3 regions of the Pseudolysinimonas kribbensis genome follow, and region 3 is predicted to be linked to each of the others. Evidence: predicted binding sites of a transcription regulator. Region 3 holds the regulator's gene; each other region holds the start of a gene.
What was found. The regulator LexA, encoded in region 3, represses DNA repair genes until DNA is damaged. The targets are predictions, from matches to a motif close to TCGAACANNTGTTCGA.
Positions count from the first base shown of each region.

Region 1: the regulator LexA is predicted to act here: its motif matches at 2,339-2,354, upstream of ABD285_RS07290 (HNH endonuclease signature motif containing protein).
Region 2: the regulator LexA is predicted to act here: its motif matches at 2,635-2,650, upstream of ABD285_RS11555 (HNH endonuclease signature motif containing protein).

Region 1 is NZ_BAAAQO010000003.1:146,926-151,263, reverse strand. Features, by position in the region: gene ABD285_RS07295 (Gfo/Idh/MocA family protein) at 1-977, shown strand, start outside; gene ABD285_RS07290 (HNH endonuclease signature motif containing protein) at 995-2,320, opposite strand; gene manA (mannose-6-phosphate isomerase, class I) at 2,459-3,586, opposite strand; gene ABD285_RS07280 (acyl-CoA dehydrogenase family protein) at 3,669-4,338, shown strand, end outside.
Region 2 is NZ_BAAAQO010000004.1:204,953-209,290, reverse strand. Features, by position in the region: gene ABD285_RS11565 (2-hydroxyacid dehydrogenase) at 1-74, shown strand, start outside; gene ABD285_RS11560 (hypothetical protein) at 86-2,590, shown strand; gene ABD285_RS11555 (HNH endonuclease signature motif containing protein) at 2,711-4,042, shown strand; gene pdxS (pyridoxal 5'-phosphate synthase lyase subunit PdxS) at 4,089-4,338, shown strand, end outside.
Region 3 is NZ_BAAAQO010000003.1:759,239-763,576, reverse strand. Features, by position in the region: gene ABD285_RS10285 (histidinol-phosphate transaminase) at 1-916, opposite strand, end outside; gene ABD285_RS10280 (LysM peptidoglycan-binding domain-containing protein) at 964-1,329, opposite strand; gene lexA (transcriptional repressor LexA) at 1,523-2,191, shown strand; gene ABD285_RS10270 (alpha/beta fold hydrolase) at 2,188-2,928, opposite strand; gene ABD285_RS10265 (hypothetical protein) at 3,164-4,213, shown strand; gene hflX (GTPase HflX) at 4,230-4,338, opposite strand, start outside.

The DNA of each region.
Region 1 (4,338 bases), 610 kb from region 3:
TCAGCTACGCCGCCATCCTGCGCGATCGCCCCGACGTCGAGCTGCTGACCACCGATCCGGATCACGCCGACCGTCCCGCGGGCGAGTCCGGCGGACGCCCGCTCGCCGAGACGCTCGGCGTGCCCTACGTCGACACGCTCGACGAGCTGCTGGCGTGGCGACCGGATGCCGTGGTCGTCTGCTCGGAGAACACCCGGCACGGGGAATACGCGGTGCGCGCGGCAGAGGCGGGCGCGCACGTGCTGTGCGAGAAGCCGCTGGCGACGACGCTCGACGACGCGCAGCGCATCATCGCCGCGTGCGATGCGGCCGGGGTGCGGCTCATGACGGCTTTCCCCGTGCGCTTCACGCCGGAGTACGCGCAGCTGCGGCACCGGATTCAGGGCGGCGGCTTCGGCAGGGTCATGAGCATCAGCGGCGCCAACAACGGCCAGCTGCCCGTGGAACGCGCGTGGTTCGCCGACCCGTCCCTCGCGGGCGGCGGTGCGGTCGCCGACCACACCGTGCACATCGCCGACCTGGTCTTCGGCCTGTTCCCGGATGCCGAGGCCGAGGAGGTCTACGCCGTCGCGAACCGCCTGCTGCGCCCGGACCGCGAGGCCGAGACCGCCGGGTTCGTCTCGATCCGCTACTCCAACGGCGTCACGGCCGTGATCGACTGCAGCTGGTCGGTGCCCGACCACTATCCGACCTGGGGCGGCCTGACGATGCGGGTGATCGCCGAGGGCGGCGTGGCCGAGCTGGCGCCATTCGCCCAGCGGGTGGACGGCTTCTCGGAAACGGATCGGGCTCCCCTCTGGCTCTCCTACGGCTCCGACCTCGACGCCGCGATGATCGACGAGTTCCTCGGCGCGATCACCGAAGGACGCCAGCCCGTGCCGAGCGGGCGCGACGGGCTGCGTGCGCTCGAGGTCGTGCTCGCGGCCTACGCGTCGATCGCGAGCGGTGCGCCGGTGGCGCCCACCCGGTCGAGCTGAGCCCGCTGCGGTCGGCGTCATGCGCGCAGCAGCTCACGGACCGCCCGCGACTTGGTGTGAAGGAGGGCGCCCGTCTTCCCGCTGCCGGGCGGGGGCTCGAGCCAATAGCGGCCTGCCCGGCGACTGATGGTCCACCCCTCGTCGTGCAACCGGAGGTGGTGATGTCGGCAGAGGAGGATCCCGTCTGCGAGATCGGTTCTGCCGCCGTCGCTCCATCGTCGGGTGTGATGCGCTTCGGTCCAGGACGGCGTCCGGTCGCAGCCCGGCCACATGCATCCACCGTCACGGGCGACCAATGCCCGGCGCTGATGCCGGGTGTAGAACCGCTGCTCGCGGCCCATGTCGAGCACCTGCCCCGCTGAATCGAGAATGATCGACACCGTGCCGCCCGCGCAGGCGAGGCGATGCACCGTCGTCAGGGAGACTGCTTCGCCCGAATCCAAGGTTCCGTGCCCGTCGCCGGAGGTGAGCGAGCTCGCCGCGACCAGGATCCGCACCGCAGGCTCGTCTCCGCCGACCAGCACGTCGTGGTCGGACGTGCCCGACTGCCGCAGCAGCTCCGTGAACGCATCGGAGGCGAGCTGCTCCGTCGTGCGTTCGTCGTCGGCGACGCGCGCCGCCTTCTCGCGCGCCGCCGGGTCGACGAACCGAGGACCGCCTCGTCGCGGCGATGTCGCGCGATCGTAGACGGTGGTCACGATCGCCGCCGATTCCGGATCGAGCAGCCACACGATGCGGGTCATGCCATCGGGCTGGCGCACGAGCCGCAAGGATCGCGCCGCACGACGGGCACGCTCACGATCCGCGATGCCGGCCTCGTCCAACTCGTCCCGCACCTCGCGAGCACGCCTGTGGAGCCGATCGGGGTCGAGCGCGTCCGCCTCGTCGCACAGTCGGTCGGATGCCTGTTCCAGCACCTCCGCCGGAAGGGTATCGGTCGGGGCGCCGAGCCCTGCGTGGATCGCATCCGCCGCCGCGACGCTGACCCGCCCGTCGCGCACGGCGTCGCCGAGGACGCCGCTGGATGTCGCGAGAACGCCCACGCGCACCGTCGCCGCCGCGTCCCGCCCCGAGATCCCGGTCTCGACCTTCAGGAACTCCTCGACCGTGCGGTGCCCGGCGCGCTGCGCGAACCCGCTCAGGCCGAGCTCCGGCCGGGAGCGCCGGGAGACCTCTCCCGTCGTCAGAGCGGCATGGCGTTCGACGATCCGCCGCAACGAGGTCTCAACGGTGACGAGGGCGCCCAGGTCGGCGTCGGATGCCGTCGACAGGTCCGTGCCCGGCGCGGCCTCCAGCACGGCGAGCGCACCGCGCATCGCCGTGAGAAGGGGGGCCGTCGACATGCGTCAATAGTCCCGCAATCGAAGACACCTTCGAAAGCTAGAACGCCCATTCTGTAGAGAAGTCGACCGACTGCGGGTTGTGGAGGGGCACCGAAGCCTCACGTACGCATCCGCGGCCGACCCACAGATCGACGTCGCCTACGTGGAGCCGACCGGCGTCCCGCCCCCGACACCGCTGGTCGCAACGAACGTCAGCGCGTCACCGTCGAGCCGCACCGACGACTCCCCGTCGATATAGGCCGCCTGCCCGCGGCCGAGCGTCGGCCCGCCGTCGACCCGCGTCTCCCCCCGCACGCACAACGCGATCGCCGCACCGCCGAGCGGCACCTCCGCCGCGACCCCGTCGACCACCGTCAGCACGAAATCGGGAACATCGGGCCGGAACACGCGCACCCCCGGCCGCGGCTCCTCCGGCCGCAGAAGCGGCACCCGCCGGGGCGTGAAGTCCAGCACCGAGACCAGCTCCGCCACGTCGACGTGCTTGGAGGTCAGCCCGCCGCGCAGCACGTTGTCCGACGCGGCCATGAGCTCGATCCCAAGACCATCCAGATATGCGTGGATGTTGCCCGCCGGCAAGTAGAGCGCCTCGCCCGGGCGCAGCACCGCGGTGTGCAGCAGGAGCGAGATCGCGATACCCGGATCGCCGGGGTTGGTCTCGGAGAGCCGGCGGACGGCATCCCACGACACGTCGTCGGCGACCGATGAGGTCTCGACCAGAGCCACCACCAGGTCGTCGACGTCGTCGCCGCGGGAGACGAGCCACTCGAACACCGGCCGGAGGTCGGCGTCGGTGCGCAGGCGGTCGAGCAGCGGCGCGATCCGCTCGTCGCCCGCGACCGGTTCGAGCAGCGTGCGGGTCTGGGCGACCGGCCGGAACCCGCACAGCGCCCGGAACGGATCCGACAGCGCGTAGATCAGCTCCGGCTTGTGGAACGGGTCCTTGTAGTTGCGCTCGGGCGCGTCGATCGGGATGCCGGCCGCCTCCTCGCGCGCGAATCCCGCGGCCGCCAGCTCCGGCGTCGGATGCGCCTGCAGTGAGAGCGGCCGTTCGGCGGCGAGCACCTTGAGCAGGAAGGGCAGCCGGCCGTGCACGACGTCCAGCAGCGTGCCGTCGCGCCCGACCAGCCGCGCCGGCGATCCGGGATGCGCGCCGAGCCAGAGCTCCGCCTCGGGGCGCCCGCTGGGCCTTCGACCCAGCAACTCGGCGATGGCACTGGGGGAACCCCACGCGTAATCGCGCGGAGTGTTGGTGATCTCCACGAACACGTATTCGGCCTCCTAGGCATCGCTTGGAGCAACGTACCAACCGCGTTGGGCCGCATCCTGCGGGCCGCGTATCGTCCCGGACATGCCGTCGACCCTCACGCCCCTCGCCGCCGACTTCTACCAGTCGGAGTCGCTGTTGACCGACCAGGAGAAGGGCGTGCTCGCGCGCCTGCGTGAGTTCCTCGAGAGCAAGGTCAAGCCGATCGTCAACGACCACTGGGCGCGCGCCGAGTTCTTCCCGCGCTTCGTGGTCGACGGGCTCGCCGAGCTGCACATGTTCGGGATGCCGTGGGAGGAGACCCGCCCGTTCGAGAACTCGGCGGTCTTCCGCGGCTGGGTCGCTCTCGAACTCGCCCGCGTCGATGCGTCGGTCGCGACGCTCGTCGGCATGCAGAACGGCCTCGTGATGGGCGCTATCGGCGTCGGCGGGTCGGCGGAGCAGCGGGCCGAATGGCTACCGAGGTTCGCGAGCGCCGAGCTGCTGGGCTGCTTCGCGCTCACCGAGCCGCTGTCCGGGTCCGACAGCGCGCAGGGCCTGCGCACGGTCGCGACCCGCGACGGCGACGACTGGCTGATCTCCGGCAGCAAGCGCTGGATCGGCAACGGCACCATCGCGACCCACGCGATCGTCTGGGCGAAGTCGGCCGAGGACGGCCAGGTGAAGGGCTTCATCGTGCCGACCGACACTCCCGGGTGGACGGCCACCAAGATCGAGAACAAGCAGGCGCTGCGCATCGTGCAGAACGCCGACA
Region 2 (4,338 bases), on a different contig from region 3:
CCGTGGCGGGCAGAGCGAACGCGTCCTCCACGCCCGTCCCGCCGTCCACCTCTTCGACCGACCGTCCAATCTGAGGAGTCCTATCGTGGTCCACGTCGTCACCGACGACCATTCGCTCGCCGCCCGCCCTCCGATCGCGTGGGCGCTGGAGCACCATCTCGCCGATCGGGACGAGGCGATCGCCCTCGTGTCGGAGCCCGGTGCCCCCGCCGAGTCGTATCGCGTCACCGCAGGCGACCTGCTCACGGTGAGCGCCGCCGACGACCGCGGCTTCGTCTACGGAATCCAGGAGATCGCCGAGCGCCTGCGCGACGGCGGGATCGCCGACGAGGTCACGATCACCGGCCGGCCCGCCGTGCCGATCCGCGGGCTGGTCCGCTCCTTCTCCAGCGTGCACGAGGACACGCCGTGGTTCGTCGACCGGGAGTTCTGGACGGAGTACCTCGACTTCCTCGCGGACTGCCGCTTCAGCCGGTTCCACCTCGCGCTCGGGATGCAGTACAACTACGGCGCCGACCGCAACGGCGCCACCGACAACTACCTCTGCTTCGCGTACCCGTTCCTGTTCGACGTGGACGGCTGGGAGGTTCGCGCGGAAGGCGTCCACGCGGCCGAGCAGGCCCGCAACCTCGCGGCACTGCAGTACATCGCCGCGGAGACGAAGCGACGGGGGATGGACTTCCAGCTCGGGCTCTGGAACCACGCCTACGACTACGGGCGCGACTCCCGGCACTGGTACCCGATCACGGGCCTGACCCCCGAGACCCACGCGGCGTACTCGGCCGCGGGGCTGTCGCGTCTCCTGCGCGAGGTGCCCGAGGTCGACGGGCTGAGCTTCCGCGTCCACTACGAGGGCGGCATCCACGAGAACGCCCACGAGGTGTTCTGGGACGCGATGTTCCAGGCCGCGTCGGAGGCCGGCCGCCCGCTCCAGATCGACATGCACGCCAAGGGCGTCGACCAGGCGCTGCTGGACGCGGCGGACAAGCCGAACATCTCGCCGATCCTGTCGGGAAAGTACTGGGCAGAACACCTGGGCCTGCCCTATCACCAGGCGCGGATCCGGCACCGTGAGGCGGCGCGGCCGATCCCGCCGGGGCACGAGATGAAGGGCATCACCGAGTTCAGCCGGCGCTTCACACGGTACGGCTACGGCGACTTCCTCCGCGAGGACCGGGTCGTCGACCTCATGTTCCGGATCTGGCCGGGCACCCAGAAGCTGCTGCTCTGGGGGGATCCCGCGATCGCGGCCGGCTACGGCCGGTACGCGACGTTCGGCGGGAGCGCGGGCGTCGACTACTGCGAGCCTCTGTTCTTCAAGGGGCGCAAGGGCAGCGGGATCGTGGGCGGGCGCGAGCCCTATCTGCGCGAGGACCTCCGCCTGGGCGGTCGCGAGTGGCGCAAGCACCGCCACAGTTACACGCTCATGGGGCGGCACCTGTACGACCCGGCCGTGCGGGCCGAGGCCTGGCGGGCCCCGCTGCGCGCGCAGTACGGTGACGCCGCCGAGCTCGTCGAGGCCGCGCTCACGCCCGCCAGCCGCATCCTGCCGCTCGTCGTCGTGGTCCACGGGGTCAACGGCTCGAACAACGGCTACGCACCGGACATGTACGTCGACCTGCCGATCTCGGCGGGGCTGGGGTCCGAGCACTACGCCAGCGACACGGACGCGCCGACCAACTGGGGCGCGGTCAGCCCGTTCGACCCGGAGATGTTCGTCATCATCGACCGGTTCGTCGAGGATGCGCTCGCGGGCCGCCCGACGGCGGCCTACACGCCGCTGGAGGTCGCCGACCGGATCGACGCTCTGTGCGATCAGGCGGAGGCTCCGCTGGCCGGGCTCGGCGCTTTCCGGTCCTCGGCGGATGTCGAGCGGGCGTCCGTCGACATCGCGATCCTGATCCGGCTCGGCCGGTTCTACGCCGAGAAGCTGCGCGCGGCGACGAGCTATGCCGTATGGCGTCAGGCCTCGTCCACGCTCGCTCTGGACGAGGCGATCGCCCACGCGCGTCGTGCCCATGCGGCGTACGCCGGGATCCTGCCGCTCGTCGACGGCGTCTACCGCGACGAGCTGGCATTCGGCGTGGAGCGCTCCGAGCACGGCCATTGGCGTGACCGCATCCCCGACATGGAGGCCGATCTGGCCGAGCTCGAGGCGGAGCGCGCGGCGGCCACGGCCTCCGACGCCGCCTCCGGCGCCGACGCCCTCGACCTGACCCGTGGTCCGCGCCGGGACGGCTGGGCCCTCGAGCACGACGCGCCCGCGTCGTTCTCGCGCGGCGCCGCCGTCCCGATCGCCGTCCGCTCGACGGGTGTTGACGCTGCGCGGCTGCATTACCGGCACGTCGACCAGTCTGAGTCGTGGCAGGTGGTGGAGCTCGAGCGGGACGGCGACGTGTTCGCGGGGGAGATCCCCGCCGAGTACACCGCCGGGACCTACCCGCTCATGTACTACGTCACCGTCTCGACGGAGGCAGGCGAGGACCTCTATCCGGGCCTGTCCGACGACCTGTCGACCCAGCCGTACTTCGCACTCGCGAGCGAGCAGTCGGAGCGCGGAGCGGGGTGGGTGACCCCGAACCGCCGATGAGTGACGAGCCGAGGGCGGGCGAGCCCCGCATCGGCGAGGTGGGGTCGAACACACGTTCGAATGTGTGGTAGACTGGGCCTGCTCGTGCCGGTCATCTGATTCGCGTCGAAGGGTCGCGCCATGGCACTCGAGCACCGGCTCGCCGATGAGGCGGCGGCACTTGCTGCCGCGCTCGCTGAGCCGCTCGGCGCAGTCGGCGACGACCGGCTGCGTGACCTGATCGGCATGATCGGGTCGGTGCGACGACTCGTGGATGCGGTCGGCGTGCGGATCGCGGGGGAGCTCGCCCGTCGATGCGACGAGGGCGCTCTCGCGGTGCGGTGGGGCGAGCGCTCGGCAGCGGCCGTCCTTGCCGTCGAGGCGGGCCTCGACCCGGCGGAGGCTCAGGACTGGTGCGAGGTGGGGGCGCAGGTCGTGCCGCGGTTGTCGCTCGCGGGGGAGGATCTGTCCCCGCGTCGCCCGGTGATCGCCGAGGCAGTTGAACGGGCCGAGCTGACGATGAGATCGCTGTCGCGCATCGCGCGCACGGTCGACGAGGTCGAGTGCCGCGCCTCGGGCCGTGGCGAGTCGATCGCTCCGGTGCTGCTGGCCGAGGCCGTGCGTCTCGCGCCTCGGGAGCTCGCGCGGCTGTGCCGATTCGCCATCGATCGCGCCGATCCGGATGGCGTGCCGATCCGCGAGGAGGAGCAGCGCCGCCGCGCGGGGGTGCAGGTCTCGCACCTACCCGACGGCATGCTGCGCTGGATCGTCACGATGGATCCGGAGTCGGCCGGATTCCTCACCGCGGCCCTCGACGCCCGCACCGCCCCGCGTCGCGAGCCGCGGTTCGCCGTCGACGACGCCCTCGAGGACGAGCCCACCGAGGGCGGCACCCGCACGCTGGCTCATCGTCGGCTCGACGCCCTCGTCTCGATCGCGAGTGAGTCGCTGCGCCACGATCCCGGCAACGTCGCGGGAACCGCGGTGACGATGGTCGTGACGGTCTCGCTCGACGCGCTGCGCACCGGCCTCGGCGCCGCGGAAATCGCGGGGATCGATGCCACGATCTCGGCGGCGACCGCCCGCCGCCTTGCCGCTCAGGCCGAGATCGTGCCCGTCGTGCTCGGAGGGGCGAGCGAGCCCCTCGACCTCGGCCGTTCCGCACGACTGTTCTCGGCTGCCCAACGACGCGCACTGGGGCTGCGCGACGGCGGCTGCGCGTGGTGGGGGTGCACGGCGCCTCCGGGCTGGTGCGAGATCGCGCACGTGGATCCCTGGGCGCGGGGCGGACCCACAGACCTCGACAATGCGATCCTGCTCTGCCCCTTCCACCACCGCCGGTTCGATCTCGACAGGTGGACGCTCGAGGTGGTCGAGGGCGAGCGCTGGCTGGTACCTCCGTCCTGGGTCGATGCGCGGCGGACGCCCCGGCGCGCCGGCCGGGCCCGGCCGACCGGCCGTGTCGCTGCGTGACGGCCGGCGCAGCCGACCGGCTCCGCGGCCCGTAGAATCGGTCATCATGACTGACACCAAGGACACGACCGAGCTCGGAACGAGCCGCGTCAAGCGCGGGCTCGCTGAGATGCTCAAGGGCGGCGTCATCATGGACGTCGTCACCGCCGACCAGGCGAAGATCGCCGAGGATGCCGGGGCTGTCGCGGTCATGGCGCTCGAGCGCGTGCCGGCCGACATCCGCTCGCAGGGCGGCGTGGCGCGCATGAGCGACCCCGACCTGATCGACGGCATCATCGCCGCGGTGTCGATCCCGG
Region 3 (4,338 bases):
GCACGAAGTTCGCCCAGCTCTCGTAGGCGCGGTAGCCGAGCACGGGCAACTCCGAGACGAGCCGATCGCGCTGGGCGCGGATGTCGTCGACCGTCGCGAGCATCTCGGGCGCATGCCGCAGTGCCGCGATGGCCGCCGCCTGGGTCAGCGCGGACAGGTGATACGGCAGCCGCACGAGGCGCAGCGCATCGACGACCGCCGGGTCGGCGGCGAGGTAGCCGACACGGGCGCCCGCGAAGGCGAAGGCCTTGCTCATGGTGCGCGACACGACCAGGCGGTGCCGGTCGGGCAGCAGCGTGATCGCGCTCGGGGCGTGCGCCGGCATGAACTCGGCGTAGGCCTCATCGACGAACACCATGCCGTCGCTCGCCTCGTAGGCGGCCTCGATCACGTCGAGCGCGACCGGCGTGCCCGTGGGGTTGTTCGGCGCGCAGAGGAAGACGAGATCGGGGCGGTGCGCCTCGATCGCCGCGACCACGGTCTCGGCCGACAGCTCGTATCCGGGGTCGCGTTCCGCCGTCAGCCAGGTCGTGCCGGTGCCGCGGGTGATGATCCCGTGCATCGAGTAGGTGGGCGGGAAGGCGAGCACGCGGCGTCCCGGTCCGCCGAACGCCTGCAGGAGCTGCTGGATGATCTCGTTCGAGCCGTTCGCCGCCCAGACCTGCTCCGTCCCGATGCCGTGACCGAGGTAGGCCGCGAGGCCCTCGCGCAGCACCGTGAACTCGCGGTCGGGGTAGCGGTTCAGGGTGAGGACCGCCGCGGCGAGGCTCTCGACGATGTCGCGAGCGACCGCCTCGGGGATCGGATGGCTGTTCTCGTTGACGTTCAGCTGCACCCGCACGTGCTTCTGCGGAGCGCCGTAGGGCGACTGCCCCCGCAGGTCGTCGCGGATCGGAAGATCGGAGAGCGAGGCCACGGCGCCAGTTTAGGCGGGGCTCCGGACGCCCCGGCCCCCTCCGCCGGCTACCGCGCGGGGGCGTACTGGGCCGGGATCGCGAGCCGCTGTCCGGGCTGGACGACCCCGGACGAGAGGGCGTTCAGATTCGTGATCGCCTCGACGACGTCGCGCGGGTCGGCGTTCGGCGCGATCTGCTGCGCGAGCTGCCAGAGCGACTCCCCCGGTGCCACGGTCACGTAGCTGAAGGTCGCGGAGGCCTGCGTGTCGGTCGCGGTCGCACCGACCGCCCCGATGCCGCCGAAGACCGCGGCGGCGGCGAGCGGAAGGGCGACGGCCGCGGTGAGCACGGCACGGCCGCGGCGGGTGATGTGCAGCCGGCCCCGCGACCCGGCGGGTGCCGCGGGGATGCTGTTCCAGGTGATCGCGCTCATGGTGTGCTCCTCCGGTCTCGAAGTCGTATTCCGAACATACCTTCGATCGAACATGTGTTCAACCCTCCCCAGCGGATTTCCGTCCGAATCCGCCGACACACTCGAACGGATGTTTGTCGAGAGGGCCTGAGGCGGATACAGTTTCGATCGCTGGCACGATCAGATCAGCGACCACCGACATCGGGAGGCCCGGGTGAGCGACACCGAGGAGCGCGCAGGCGGCACACGCCGGCGCACGAGCCTGAGCGAGAAGCAGCTGGCGATCCTGGATGCCATCCAGCGGTCCAAGGTGACCCGCGGCTATCCGCCGAGCATGCGCGAGATCGGCGACGCCGTCGGGCTCTCATCGCTGTCGAGCGTGGCGCACCAGCTGACCCAGCTCGAGCTGAGCGGGTACCTGCGCCGCGACCCCAACCGGCCGCGCGCCCTGGAGGTGCTCATCGACCTCCCGTCGAGCGACGGCAACGAGTCGTCGCCCTCCGTCGCCGACGCCGCGATGGTGCCGCTCGTCGGCCGGATCGCCGCCGGTGTGCCGATCACCGCCGACCAGCAGGTCGAGGAGGTCTTCCCCCTCCCCCGGCAGCTCGTGGGCAAGGGCGAGCTGTTCATGCTGAAGGTCGTGGGCGAGTCGATGATCGACGCCGCGATCTGCGACGGGGACTGGGTCGTGGTGCGCGAACAGGGCGACGCCGAGAACGGCGAGATCGTCGCGGCGATGCTCGAGGGCGAAGCCACGGTCAAGGTGTTCCGTCAGCGCGACGGGCACACCTGGCTGCTGCCGCGCAACAGCGCATTCGAGCCGATCCTGGGCGATGAGGCGCAGGTGCTCGGCAAGGTCGTGGCGGTTCTGCGCTCCGTCTAACCGCGCGCTCCGGCGGGCGCGACGCGGTCGAGCCAGGCCTGCACGAGCGCCATGAAGCGCCGGTGCTCGTCGCGGAACACCGTGTGACCGGTGCCGGCGATCCTGCGCACGGTCATCCCGCGCGTGTGCAGGAGTTCGGCCACGGCGTCCGAGACGAGCCAGCTCTTCTCCGCCAGCACCACGAGGCTCGGCCCGGTCACGAGGGCCGGCGGCGTGAGAGCGCGGGTGTCCGCGAGGCCCAGGATCGTGCGCTTGTCCCAATCGGCGAGCGTCGCCAGTTCGATCTCGACGTCGACCGCGTCCCATTTCGGGTTCATCCGCACGAGCGAGGGGCGCCGCGGTCGCGGCGAGAGCGCGAACAGCAGTTTGAGGAGCACACCGCGGGCTCCTCCCGGGAATCCGAAGGCGGGATCGACGTACACGGCGGCCCGCGGGCGGAGGGTCTCGGCGACCCGGCTCGCGACCAGTCCGCCGAGCGAATGCCCCATGACGAGGTCGGGCGCCCCGTTCAGCAGGGGCGCCACCGTCTCCAGCACGTCGGCCGCCCAGGCGGCGAGCGTGTAACGGCGGGCGCGCGGGCTGCCGCCGTGGCCGGCGAGGTCGACCGCGATGATGTGGAAGCCGCGCCCCTCGAGGTCCGCGCTCACGCGGTGCCAGGCGCGATGATCCGACATCAGCCCGTGGATGAGCAGCGCCGTGCGCGATCCGGCCCCGCTCTCGTGCACCGCCAGCCGCATCGTCGCAGGCTACGCGCGGTGGCTGGGCGACCACTCGGCACCGGGCTCTCCAGCCGCGTCACGGGGCGTCATCCGCTTGGCGCCCCCGGACGGCCTTCGTACAGTGGAGCCGTTCGCAGCGCACATGCGAGGCCTCGCGCTCCGGTTCACCGCCATCCGGCGACGGAGCACCGCCTGCGATTCCACCATCGATGATGGGGAGTCGCCCCCGCGGCTCCCGGAGAGCGAGAACCTCATGACCGTGCAGGGTGCACTGCTCGTCGGCAGCGTCAACCTTCCCGACACCGAGAGCACCTTCCGTGCCGCCGCCGACACCCTCGGCCGCCGCCTGCGGCGGGTGCCCGACGGCGAGACCGGAGACCGATTCCACTGGATCGTCTTCCAGGCCGACCTGATCGGTGGCGCCGACGGCATCGAACGCGTCGGCGACGAGCCCGTGCTGCTGCGCAACCTCGACCTGCGCCCGCTGCGTTTCGCCGACGGGGTGGACCCGGCGCGCGTCGTGCTGCCGAAGCTCGACTACGCGCGCGCGGCTCTCGAGTCCTACGGCACGTTCGCGGCGCTGCGGGAGCAGGGCGTCATCCCGGCCGGCATCCGCTTCCAGGTGTCGCTGCCGACGCCGCTCGCCGTCGTGGTCGCACTCGTGCGGGAGGAGGACCGGGCCGCGTTCGAGCCCCTCTACGAGCGTGCGCTGTACGCCGAGCTCGACGAGATCCTGAGCTCCATCCCGCACGAGGATCTGGCGATCCAGTGGGACACCGCAGTGGAGTTCGGGCTGATCGAGTCGGCCGACTACGGGACCGACTACGGCGCGACCTTCCGCGCGCCCTTCGAGGACCTCTGGGAGGGCCTTGCGGAGCGCGCGCGCCGACAGGCGTCGGCGGTGCCGGAGGACGTGGAGCTCGGCTTCCACCTGTGTTACGGGGACGCCGGCGAGAAGCACTTCGTGGAGCCGAAGGACACCGCGAACCTCGTGCGATACGCGAACCTGCTGCGTGAGGTGTCGCCGCGGCCCATCACGTGGATCCACCTCCCGGTCCCGATCGAGCGCGACGACGAGGCGTACTTCGCGCCGCTCGCGGGGCTGCAGACGGAGCCCGGCACCGAGCTCTATCTCGGGCTCGTGCACCGGGAGGACGGCGCGGAGGGGGCGCAGCGCCGCGCGGCGGCCGCTTCCGCGTTCGTGAGCGACTTCGGCGTGGGCACCGAGTGCGGGATCGGCCGCGCGCCCGACGGATCGGTGCCCGGCATCCTCGAGACCCACCGCGTCGCCCAGGAGTGGTGAGGGAGCGGGGCGGCGGCTACTCGACCCGCTCAGGAAGCGGGGTCTCGAGCGCGCTCTGCAGCTGCTCCGCCGCCCGGCGGGTGGCGAGCAGCTGCAGGCGGGTGCCGCCCTCGTCGTAGCTCGTG